4 regions of the Streptomyces zhihengii genome follow, and region 2 is predicted to be linked to each of the others. Evidence: riboswitches for the same ligand, from Rfam matches in the RefSeq annotation. Region 2 holds a riboswitch; each other region holds the start of a gene.
What was found. A riboswitch is a leader RNA that binds a small molecule or an ion and turns the genes downstream of it on or off. The one in region 2 is predicted to bind cyclic di-AMP.
Positions count from the first base shown of each region.

Region 1: linked by a shared signal. The riboswitch ahead of JE024_RS20905 (LysM peptidoglycan-binding domain-containing protein) and the one ahead of JE024_RS04760 (M23 family metallopeptidase) in region 2 are both predicted to bind cyclic di-AMP.
Region 3: linked by a shared signal. The riboswitch ahead of JE024_RS03375 (LysM peptidoglycan-binding domain-containing protein) and the one ahead of JE024_RS04760 (M23 family metallopeptidase) in region 2 are both predicted to bind cyclic di-AMP.
Region 4: linked by a shared signal. The riboswitch ahead of JE024_RS18460 (M23 family metallopeptidase) and the one ahead of JE024_RS04760 (M23 family metallopeptidase) in region 2 are both predicted to bind cyclic di-AMP.

Region 1 covers NZ_JAFEJA010000001.1:4,937,507-4,939,697, reverse strand. Annotated here, with positions in the region: gene eno (phosphopyruvate hydratase) at 1-280, opposite strand, end outside; gene JE024_RS20905 (LysM peptidoglycan-binding domain-containing protein) at 682-1,347, opposite strand; cyclic di-AMP (ydaO/yuaA leader) riboswitch at 1,350-1,520, opposite strand; gene JE024_RS20900 (LysM peptidoglycan-binding domain-containing protein) at 1,805-2,191, opposite strand, start outside.
Region 2 covers NZ_JAFEJA010000001.1:1,133,945-1,136,135, forward strand. Annotated here, with positions in the region: gene JE024_RS04760 (M23 family metallopeptidase) at 1-905, opposite strand, end outside; cyclic di-AMP (ydaO/yuaA leader) riboswitch at 908-1,071, opposite strand; gene JE024_RS04765 (tyrosine-protein phosphatase) at 1,591-2,191, shown strand, end outside.
Region 3 covers NZ_JAFEJA010000001.1:785,822-788,012, reverse strand. Annotated here, with positions in the region: gene JE024_RS03380 (helix-turn-helix domain-containing protein) at 1-505, shown strand, start outside; cyclic di-AMP (ydaO/yuaA leader) riboswitch at 822-1,035, shown strand; gene JE024_RS03375 (LysM peptidoglycan-binding domain-containing protein) at 1,040-1,822, shown strand; gene JE024_RS03370 (ABC transporter permease) at 2,010-2,191, shown strand, end outside.
Region 4 covers NZ_JAFEJA010000001.1:4,393,643-4,395,833, reverse strand. Annotated here, with positions in the region: gene JE024_RS18460 (M23 family metallopeptidase) at 1-826, opposite strand, end outside; cyclic di-AMP (ydaO/yuaA leader) riboswitch at 838-994, opposite strand; gene JE024_RS18455 (PP2C family protein-serine/threonine phosphatase) at 1,338-2,191, opposite strand, start outside.

The sequences.
Region 1 (2,191 bases), 3.8 Mb from region 2:
TCGCCTGGTCGATCAGCCGCTGCTCGGTGGCGTCGTAGCCGACGAGCTCCGGGCCGATCTGCTCGATGACGGCGAGGACGGCCTTCTCGACGCCCTTGCCCTGGTAGCGGTTCTGGTCACCGTCGCGGAGCTCGAGGGCCTCGAACGCACCGGTGGAGGCGCCGGACGGAACGGCAGCACGACCCGTGCTGCCGTCGTCGAGGCCAACCTCGACCTCGACCGTGGGGTTGCCTCGGGAGTCGAGGATTTCCCGGGCTACGACGACGTCGATGGACGGCACGAGCATCTCCTTCTGGGATGTGACGCGAGAAAAGTGCAGAGGTCTGCTTGGCCTTGCGACAAGAGCCTAACCGGCGCGGCGGCGTACGCCGGGCCGATGCCCGCCCCCTGGGACGAAAAAGGGCATCAAGACCCTCGCGGACGGACAAACCCTCTGCTTCTACCCGGCGGTAACCGGGGTGGACCCCGACGGGACCGGGGGCGGTGCGGGTGGGGACGGCGCGGTGCGGGTGCGTTTTGGGGTGCGGGTGGGGACGGGGGCGCCGGCGGACCGGGGCGCCCGGCGGGGCGGGGGGGGGGGCGCCCGGGGCGGCCGGGCGGGAAGGGGCCGCACACGGGCCCGGCCCGGCGCCTTCGGGGGAAGGGGGCGCCGGGCCGGGAGCGGTGGGGGGAGGGAGCGGGTCAGCGCAGGTGGAGCTGCTGGCCCGGGTGGATCACGTCGGCGTCCTCGACGACGTCCTTGTTGAGCTCGAACAGCTTCTTCCAGCCGCCCTCGACCTTCTCGGCCGTGGCGATCGAGCTGAGGGTGTCGCCGGCCACGACCTTGTACTCGCCGTCGCCCTTCTTGAAGCTCTTGGCCTCGGCGGCCTTCTTCGGCGCGGGGGCCTCGGCGCGCTCGGAGCGGGTGGTCGGGGCCTCGGCGCGCTTCTCGGCGGGCTTCTCGGCGGGCTGCTCGGCGGCGCCGCCGTCGTAGGAGGCGCTGGACAGGCCGACGCCGCAGCTCGGCCAGGCACCCTTGCCCTGGCCGGCGAGGACCTTCTCGGCGACGGCTATCTGCTGGGCCTTGCTGGCCTGGTCGGCGGTGGACGCGTAGGCGGTGCCGCCGTAGGCCGCCCAGGTGGAGGCGGAGAACTGCAGGCCGCCGTAGTAGCCGTTGCCCGTGTTGATGGACCAGTCGCCGCCGGACTCGCACTGGGCGACCTTGTCCCACTCGGAGGCGGTCGCGGCCGAGGCGGAGCCGGCACCCAGCAGCGGGGCGGCGATGACGGCGCCGGTGACGCCGGCGAACGCGGCGACGCGGGCGAACTTCGACGGGCGGCGGTGCTTGGCGATGCCGGAACGCAGCATGAAGTACTCCTCACCGACGCCTGCGAGGTGAGCTGTCGGGTTCGGGCCGGAAAGTTGCCCGGCCGCGCGTCCTTGCGCGCGGCTCCACCCCTAGCCGTCACCGGCGTCCTCGTCGGACGGCCGGGCCGGCACCTACCTGGGTCCCCCGCTCCTGCCTTCGGCGCTTTTCGAGCGTCGACTGTTCCCCCCGACCGACGGCAGGATTCGGCGTTTCGGTCAGCGGTGCCCGCGGTGGCGAGCGATTCGACCGTAAACACACCGCTCCCCGATGTTCAAAGACGAACATCGGGGAGAATTCGGACGAACCGCCGTCGATGTCAGGGGTGTTTCCGCAGGTCGTGGCCGAGATGACCGAAATCGGCCGCCGAAAAGGGCGAGTTGCGGCAAAGAGACCCTTGTCTCACTCGCACAGAACGGACATTTACCAGCGAACCAACCCGCCGGACGACTCCGTGAACTACTCCTGCTCCAGGCCGAGATCGAGGCTCTGACCGGGCAGGATGAGGTCGGGGTCGTCGCCCACGGTGGCCTCGTTGGCCTGGTAGAGCGCGGTCCAGCCGCCGGGGACCTCGCGCTCGTCGGCGATCGCCCAGAGACTGTCGCCGGCCTGCACCGTGTACGCCCCGGCCGGAGCGGAGTCGGTCACACCGTTGCGTGCAGATCCGTCACCCCGTGAGGCATGACGGGCGTTTTCGCGCTCCTTGTCCGCATTGCCCTCATTGCTTCCACTGGCCCCATCGGTCTGGCCCTCCGCCCCGGCGTCCTCGCGGGCGGGCTCGCCGCGGTGCTTGCCCGTGGCGCCGTCGGCTGGCGCGGGCGCCTCCTCGGTGGCGTCCGCGTCCTC
Region 2 (2,191 bases):
CGCAGGTACGCCAGCGGGTCGACGTCCGAGCCGTAGGAGGCACCGGTGCGGATCTCGAAGTGCAGGTGCGGGCCGGTGGAGTTGCCGGTCGAGCCGGAGAGGCCGATCTGGTCGCCGCCGGTCACCGACTGGCCGCTGGAGACGGACAGCGAGGACAGGTGGGCGTACTGCGAGTAGGTGCCGTCGGTGTGCTGGATGACGACCTCGTTGCCGTACGAGCCACCCCATCCGGCCGACACGACGGTGCCGGCCGCGACGGCCTTCACGGAGGTGCCGGTGGCGGCGACGAAGTCGACACCGGTGTGGTAACCGCTGGACCACATCGCGCCGTTCTGGTGGTACGGCGTGGAGATGGTGGCACCGGGGACGGGCGCGGAGAACCCGGCGGCCGAGCTCTTGGCCGCAGAGCTCTCGGCCGCGGGCTTCTCGGCCGGCTCCGCCGCGGGGGCGGCCTTGCGCGCGGTGTCGCGGGAGGCCCGCGAGGAGTCGTCGGCGCGGACCTCGGGGTCGCTCTTGGCCTGGGACTTGGCGCCGATGGTGAGTTCGAGACCCGGGTGGATCAGGGACGGGTCGGCACCGATGGCGCGGCGGTTGTCGTCGAAGAGCTGCTTCCAGCCGCCGCGGACGTCCTGCTCGTCGGCGATCTTCGACAGGTAGTCACCGGCCACCACGGTGTACGTCTTGGGGGCCTTGGCGGCGGGGGCCTTCGCCGCGACGGACGCCGCGGCGGGGACCGAGGCGACGGCCGGGGCGGGCGCCGCTGCGGGGGCCGGGCCGGTGGCCGCACCGGCGGCGGTGGCACCGATCAGCGGGAGTGCGATGGCGGCGCCGCCGGTCCCGGCGACGACGAAGCCGCGGGTGATGGGGCCTGCCTTGGGACGACGGTGCTTACCCTTTCGGGGCATGGCGCTTTCCTCTCCGGCGCCTGCGAGGTGAGCTGTCGGGTTCGGGCTGGAGATGCCCGTTCGCGCGAGCTGCGCGATTTCACCCCAAGCCGTCCGAATTCTCCGGATACGGCGTACTACCTGGGTCCCCCGCTCCTGCCACACGTGGGTTCGGTTGGGAGTCCGGTCGGCGGCAGGATTAGGCGTTCCGTCCGGATCGAGCGTGACCGTAGGCGAACGGCGTCGGCGGAAACAAGCGTCGATTTCCGAAAGGCATTGCCGCGTCCGAATGGGCGCGGCATTTCCCGTCACCCTGCGTGGAGCGCGCCGGCCGGACGGCCTGCCCGGGGCGGCAGTTGAGCCCGGGGCGGCGGGCACGGTCCGTCACCGATGAGATCCTGCTCACCAGCCCGAGCCCATTTCCCTTTCATGCGGGGCACGTTATCCCCAAACCCTCAATTCGGACAGAATGCGCGAAAGGCTGTTCGGCGGCCTATTTGCCGCTCAAGATCGGCGGCATCGTCCGGCTTCGCCCCCTTTCCCCGCCGGCGGCTCCGCGGGGCGAAGGGGAGGGCGGCCGGGGGCCGTGGGGGCATGCCCGCACGACCCGGCGCGAACAGGACGATTGAATGATGAACGCGTGTCGTATGGTCGGGTTCGCGCCTCCGTCGGCGACCGCCGACGGCAGTCACCCGAAGGAGTCCACGTGACGCAGCAGCTGCCGCAGGCCCCGTCGACAGAGCCCGAACTCGCCGGAGTCCGCAATTTCCGCGACGTCGGCGGGCTGCCCACCGTGGACGGCCGGCGGGTGCGGCACGGCAGGCTGTTCCGCAGCGGACACCTCGCGCACGCCACGGCGAGCGACGCCGCGTACCTGTCCACGCTCGGTCTGCACACCGTCTTCGACTTCCGCAACGCCGCGGACCACCGGCTGGAGGGTCCGGACGTCGAGCTGCCCGGCGTGCGCAACGTCAACCTGCCGCTGAGCGACCCGGCGGACGGCGCGGAGTTCTGGCGGATGGTCCGCGACGGGAACCTCGACCAGCTCAAGGCGATCCTGGCGGACGGCAAGGGCGCGGACCGGATGATCGCCTCGTACCGCCTGATCGTCACCGAGCGGACGGCCGAGCACAGCCGGGTGCTGCACTCGCTCGCCGAGGACAGCGTGCCCGCGCTGATGCACTGTGCGGCGGGCAAGGACCGCGCCGGTCTCTCCGTCGCCGTCACCCTGCTCGCGGTCGGCGTGGAGCGCGAGGCGATCGAGGCGGACTACCTGAAGTCCAACGACCCGCACCGCCGCTACAAGG
Region 3 (2,191 bases), 350 kb from region 2:
GCGGCTCGCCGACGCCCTGGAGACCACGGTCACGGCGCTGACGGGCGGGGACGCGGAGCTGACCGGGGGAGTGGGGCGCGCCGGGTACCACCCGCGGCTGGTCGAGCTGGAGACGGACGAGTGCTGGACGCTGCTGGGTACGCACGGTGTCGGCCGGGTCGCGGTGACCGCGCCGGACGGCCCCGCGATCCTGCCGGTGAACTATGTCGTCGCCGACCGCGAGGTGGCCTTCCGGACCTCCTCCGGCGCGCTGCCCGGCAGGGCGGCGGGCGGGGAGACGGCGTTCGAGGTCGACCACATCGACGAGGCGTTCAGCCAGGGCTGGAGCGTGCTGGTGGTCGGCACGGCGCGGACGGTCACCGACGAGGCGGGGGTGAGCCGGCTGGACGGCCTCGCGTACTCCGAGCCCTGGGCGGGCGGGGAGCGGGACCTGTGGATCGCCCTGTCGGCGGAGCGGGTCACCGGCCGGCGCATCCTGGTGCGCGGCGCACCCGGCACGATGTAGTGCAAATCGGGCATTAATTCCCAAAAGTCCCGCGAATGCCGGACCTTGATCCCCGGGTTTCCCACTCGCCCCTGATGTCCGTTTCGTTGAGCATTGGCATGATGTCGTGTGGTTGTGTCGCGGCTGGTGACATCCGTCACGCGAAGGGCCGTGAAAGCTGATCTTCCCGGCCGCATTTCCCCATCCCCCTGCGTGAATTGATGGGCCGTCGGAATTGCTTCAACATCATTTGCCGGGCTCATCGGGGTGTGCCGCATTGCGGTTGTGAATTCCAGGCTTGTTCCTTTGCGTCCCTCTCGCCTACGGTCACGGCATTCCGGACAGGACGCCGAATCCTGCCGCTGTCCGGACACCCGACCAGAGACTTCGACGGCAGGAGCGGGGGAACCAGGTAGGCCGCCGTGACGGAGGACGGCCCGGAGACATCCGGGCCCGACGCCGCCACGGCTCGGGGTGAAGCCGTGCACCGCGCGGCCGGGCATCTCCAGCCCGAACCCGACAGCTCACCTCGCAGGCGACGGAGAGGAATTCGTCATGCCTGCAATCGGCAAGCACCGCCGCAACCGGTCCCGCCGTCTCACCCGTGGCCTTCTCGTGGCCGGCACGGGCGGCGCCGCGCTCGTCCTGCCCGTGATCGCCGCGACCTCCGCGAGCGCCGCCCAGCCGGCCGCCGCCAAGGCCGCCGTCACGGCCCCCGCGCCCGCCAAGAAGGCCGCCAAGACGTACACCGTCGTCGCCGGCGACACCCTGTCGAAGATCGCCGAGAAGCAGTCGGTCTCCGGCGGCTGGAAGAAGCTCTACAACGACAACCGCCGCAACATCGGCGCGGACCCGTCGCTGATCCGCCCCGGCCTGCAGCTCACCATCGGCGCCAAGGCCGCGCCCGCGGACCGCACCGCCGACACCGCGCGCGCCGACCGCTCCGAGAAGCGCGCCGTCCCCGCCGTCGCCGGCAAGAGCGCCCCGGCCGTGAAGCCCGCCGCGGCCAAGACCTACGCCGACAACCTCGACGGCTGGATCCGCGAGTCGCTCGACATCATGGCGAAGCACGGGATCCCCGGCTCCTACGAGGGCATCCACCGCAACGTCATGCGGGAGTCCTCCGGCAACCCGCTGGCGATCAACAACTGGGACATCAACGCCGTCAACGGCGTGCCGTCCAAGGGTCTGCTCCAGGTCATCAAGCCGACCTTCGACGCCTACCACGTCGAGGGCACCGCGAACGACCAGTACGACCCGGTCGCCAACATCGTCGCCGCCTGCAACTACGCGGCCGACCGCTACGGTTCGATCGACAACGTGAACGGTCCCTACTGACCGGACCCGACGGCCCACGGGCCGCCGCACCGCACCGGGGCCTTTCCGCCGACGCACACGTCGGCGGAAAGGCCCCGGCCGCATTTCCCTCCGCGCCGGCTCCGGTGACCTCCCTCCGGCCTTTCATTGCTCCTGGAAAGGCGCAACCCAGCGCGCGCCCCCGCCGTGCCGACGCTGCAATGGACAGATGACGGCGCCCCCCGACGACTGCCTCGCGCGCAACGAATGGATCTGCGGCGACTATCTGTCCAGCCGCGGCCAGATCCTGACCGACGCGGTGCTCCAGCATCTGCGGCTCACCTTCCTCGCGGTGCTCATCGGGCTCGTCCTCGCCGTCCCGCTCGCCGTCGCCGCACGCCGCTGGGGATG
Region 4 (2,191 bases), 3.3 Mb from region 2:
AGCCGTACGAGCCGGACCAGCCGGCCGAGGTGACGGTGCCGGTGTGAACGGCCTTGACCGGGGTACCCGTCGGCGCGGCGAAGTCCAGTCCGGTGTGCTGGCCGGAGGACCACATGGAGCCGGACTCACCGTAGGTGGAGGTCAGGGTGTACGAGGAGGTGGGCAGGGACCAGCTCCTGGCGAGCTCGGCCAGGCGCTCGGCCTCGGCCTTGGCCCGGGCGGCCTCCTCGGCCTTGCGCTTCTCCTCGGCGGCCTGCTTCTCGGCGGCCGACTGCTGCTTCGCGGCCTGGGCGGCGGCCTGTTCGGCGGCCGACTTCTCCGCCGCGGCCTTGGCCTCGGCGTCGGCCTCGGCCCGCTGCTGCTCGGCCTGCTGGAGGATCCGGGCGCGCAGTGCCTCGCCCGCGCCGGCCGCCTGCTCGCCGCCGGCCCGCTCGCCGCTGTCGGCGACCGCGGTCATCGCGGTGAGCGGGGCGTGGTTCGCGGTCCCGTCGCCGTCCGAGTCGTCGGAGATCAGCGAGCCCACACCCGGGAGGGAGGAGGCGTCGGGAAGGTGGTCGGTGATGGAGTCGGGCAGGGATATCGACACCGCGGGCTTGTCCTGCGCGGTGGCCATGCCACCCGCGCCGACGGCCGCGATGACGCCGACTCCGAGAACGGTGGAGCTGCGGGCGAGTCCGCCCCGCTGCTTGGCCACGCGGTGCCGCCCGCGCACGGGCCGGATGGTCTCCTCGGTCGGATTCCACTCCTCGTACGACCGTTCCGGGGCGTCGCCGCCGAAAGAGGAAGGGGCGAACGGGGCCTCGGGGGCAGGCATGTTGGACGCCACGAAGGCGTACTCCTTTCCTTCCTTCTCGCCTACCGGGTTAGCTGACGGGTTCGGAGCAGGAAGGTCTCCTACGGGTGCCATCGGCCGCGCACAGAGCGGCAGATGATGCCCGATTCACCCCAATGAGTGGTTCCCCGGTTCCCTTGCGGAATTCGGCGCGCGCGTACGGTGCCGCCACTGGCGACGGCTGGGACGACCGCGTTGCGTTATCGAACGTTAATAGACGGCGGGGCTGGATTCCAAGCCGTTCCGACTGATCGTTAACGACTGTGGCCAGGACTTATCGGGACAGAAGCAGCCGGAATCGGGCGACTTGATCGACCTTCAGACGGGCCACGGGTTCTGATGGTGTGTCAGATGTTATGCGCAGTGGCATTCCCCGACTACGCACGGTGCCCGCCCACCGACCGGCCCCACGCCACCGTGCGCCCGCGCCCTTCCGCCGGGGTGCCAGGCCCCGGCCTGTCGGGCCGCTGCGCCGACCGCTCGGCCGGGCCGCTGGATCGACGGCTCAGTCGGCGGGGACGACCGGAACCGTACGGCGCCGGTCCGGCTGCCCCGCCGAGGGCCGGGCCACCGCCATCAGCGCCATGTCGTCGGAGGGCCCGCCCCCGGAGTAGCGCCGCACATCGTCCACCAGGGCGTCCAGCAGTTCCTCCGGGCCGGGGAAGACACGCCCCCGCAGCCGCTCGCCCGGGTCGTAGAAGACGCCGTGCGCGTCCCGCGCCTCGGAGAGGCCGTCGGTGTAGAGCAGCAGGGTGGAGCCGGCCGGCAGCGGGTACGCGTCCGCCCGGTCCGGCCCGCCCCCCAGGTCCCCCATCCCGAGCGGCAGCGCCGGCTCGGTCGGCGCGAGCGACACCAGCGAGCCGTCCGCGTGGAGCAGCAGCGGGTCGGGGTGGCCCCGGTTCACCAGCCGTACCGCGTACCCGTCCCCGGGCGGGCCGCCCGCCCGTACAGCGGGGATCTCGCCGATCACGGCCGTGGTGAAGCCCTCGAAGGCGTCCAGCCCGGGCCGCCGCACACCCTCGCGTTTCAGCGCCCGCTCCAGCCGCTGCGCCACGGCCTCCAGCGTGCTCTCCTGCTCGGCCGCCTCCCGGAAGGACCCGACCAGCACGGCGACCGCCGAGACCGCCTCCATGCCCTTGCCCCGGACGTCCCCCACGATCAGCCGGACGCCCCAGGGGGTGTCCTGCACGGCGAAGAGGTCGCCGCCGATGAACGCGTCCGCCTGCGCGGCCTCGTACCGCGCGGCGACCTGGAGCCCGGCGATCCGGTCCTGCGGTTCGGGCAGCACGGCGCGCTGGGCCGCCTCGGCGATCACCCGGGCCGAGGCCAGGCGTTCGCTGCCCAGCCGTACGACCCGGT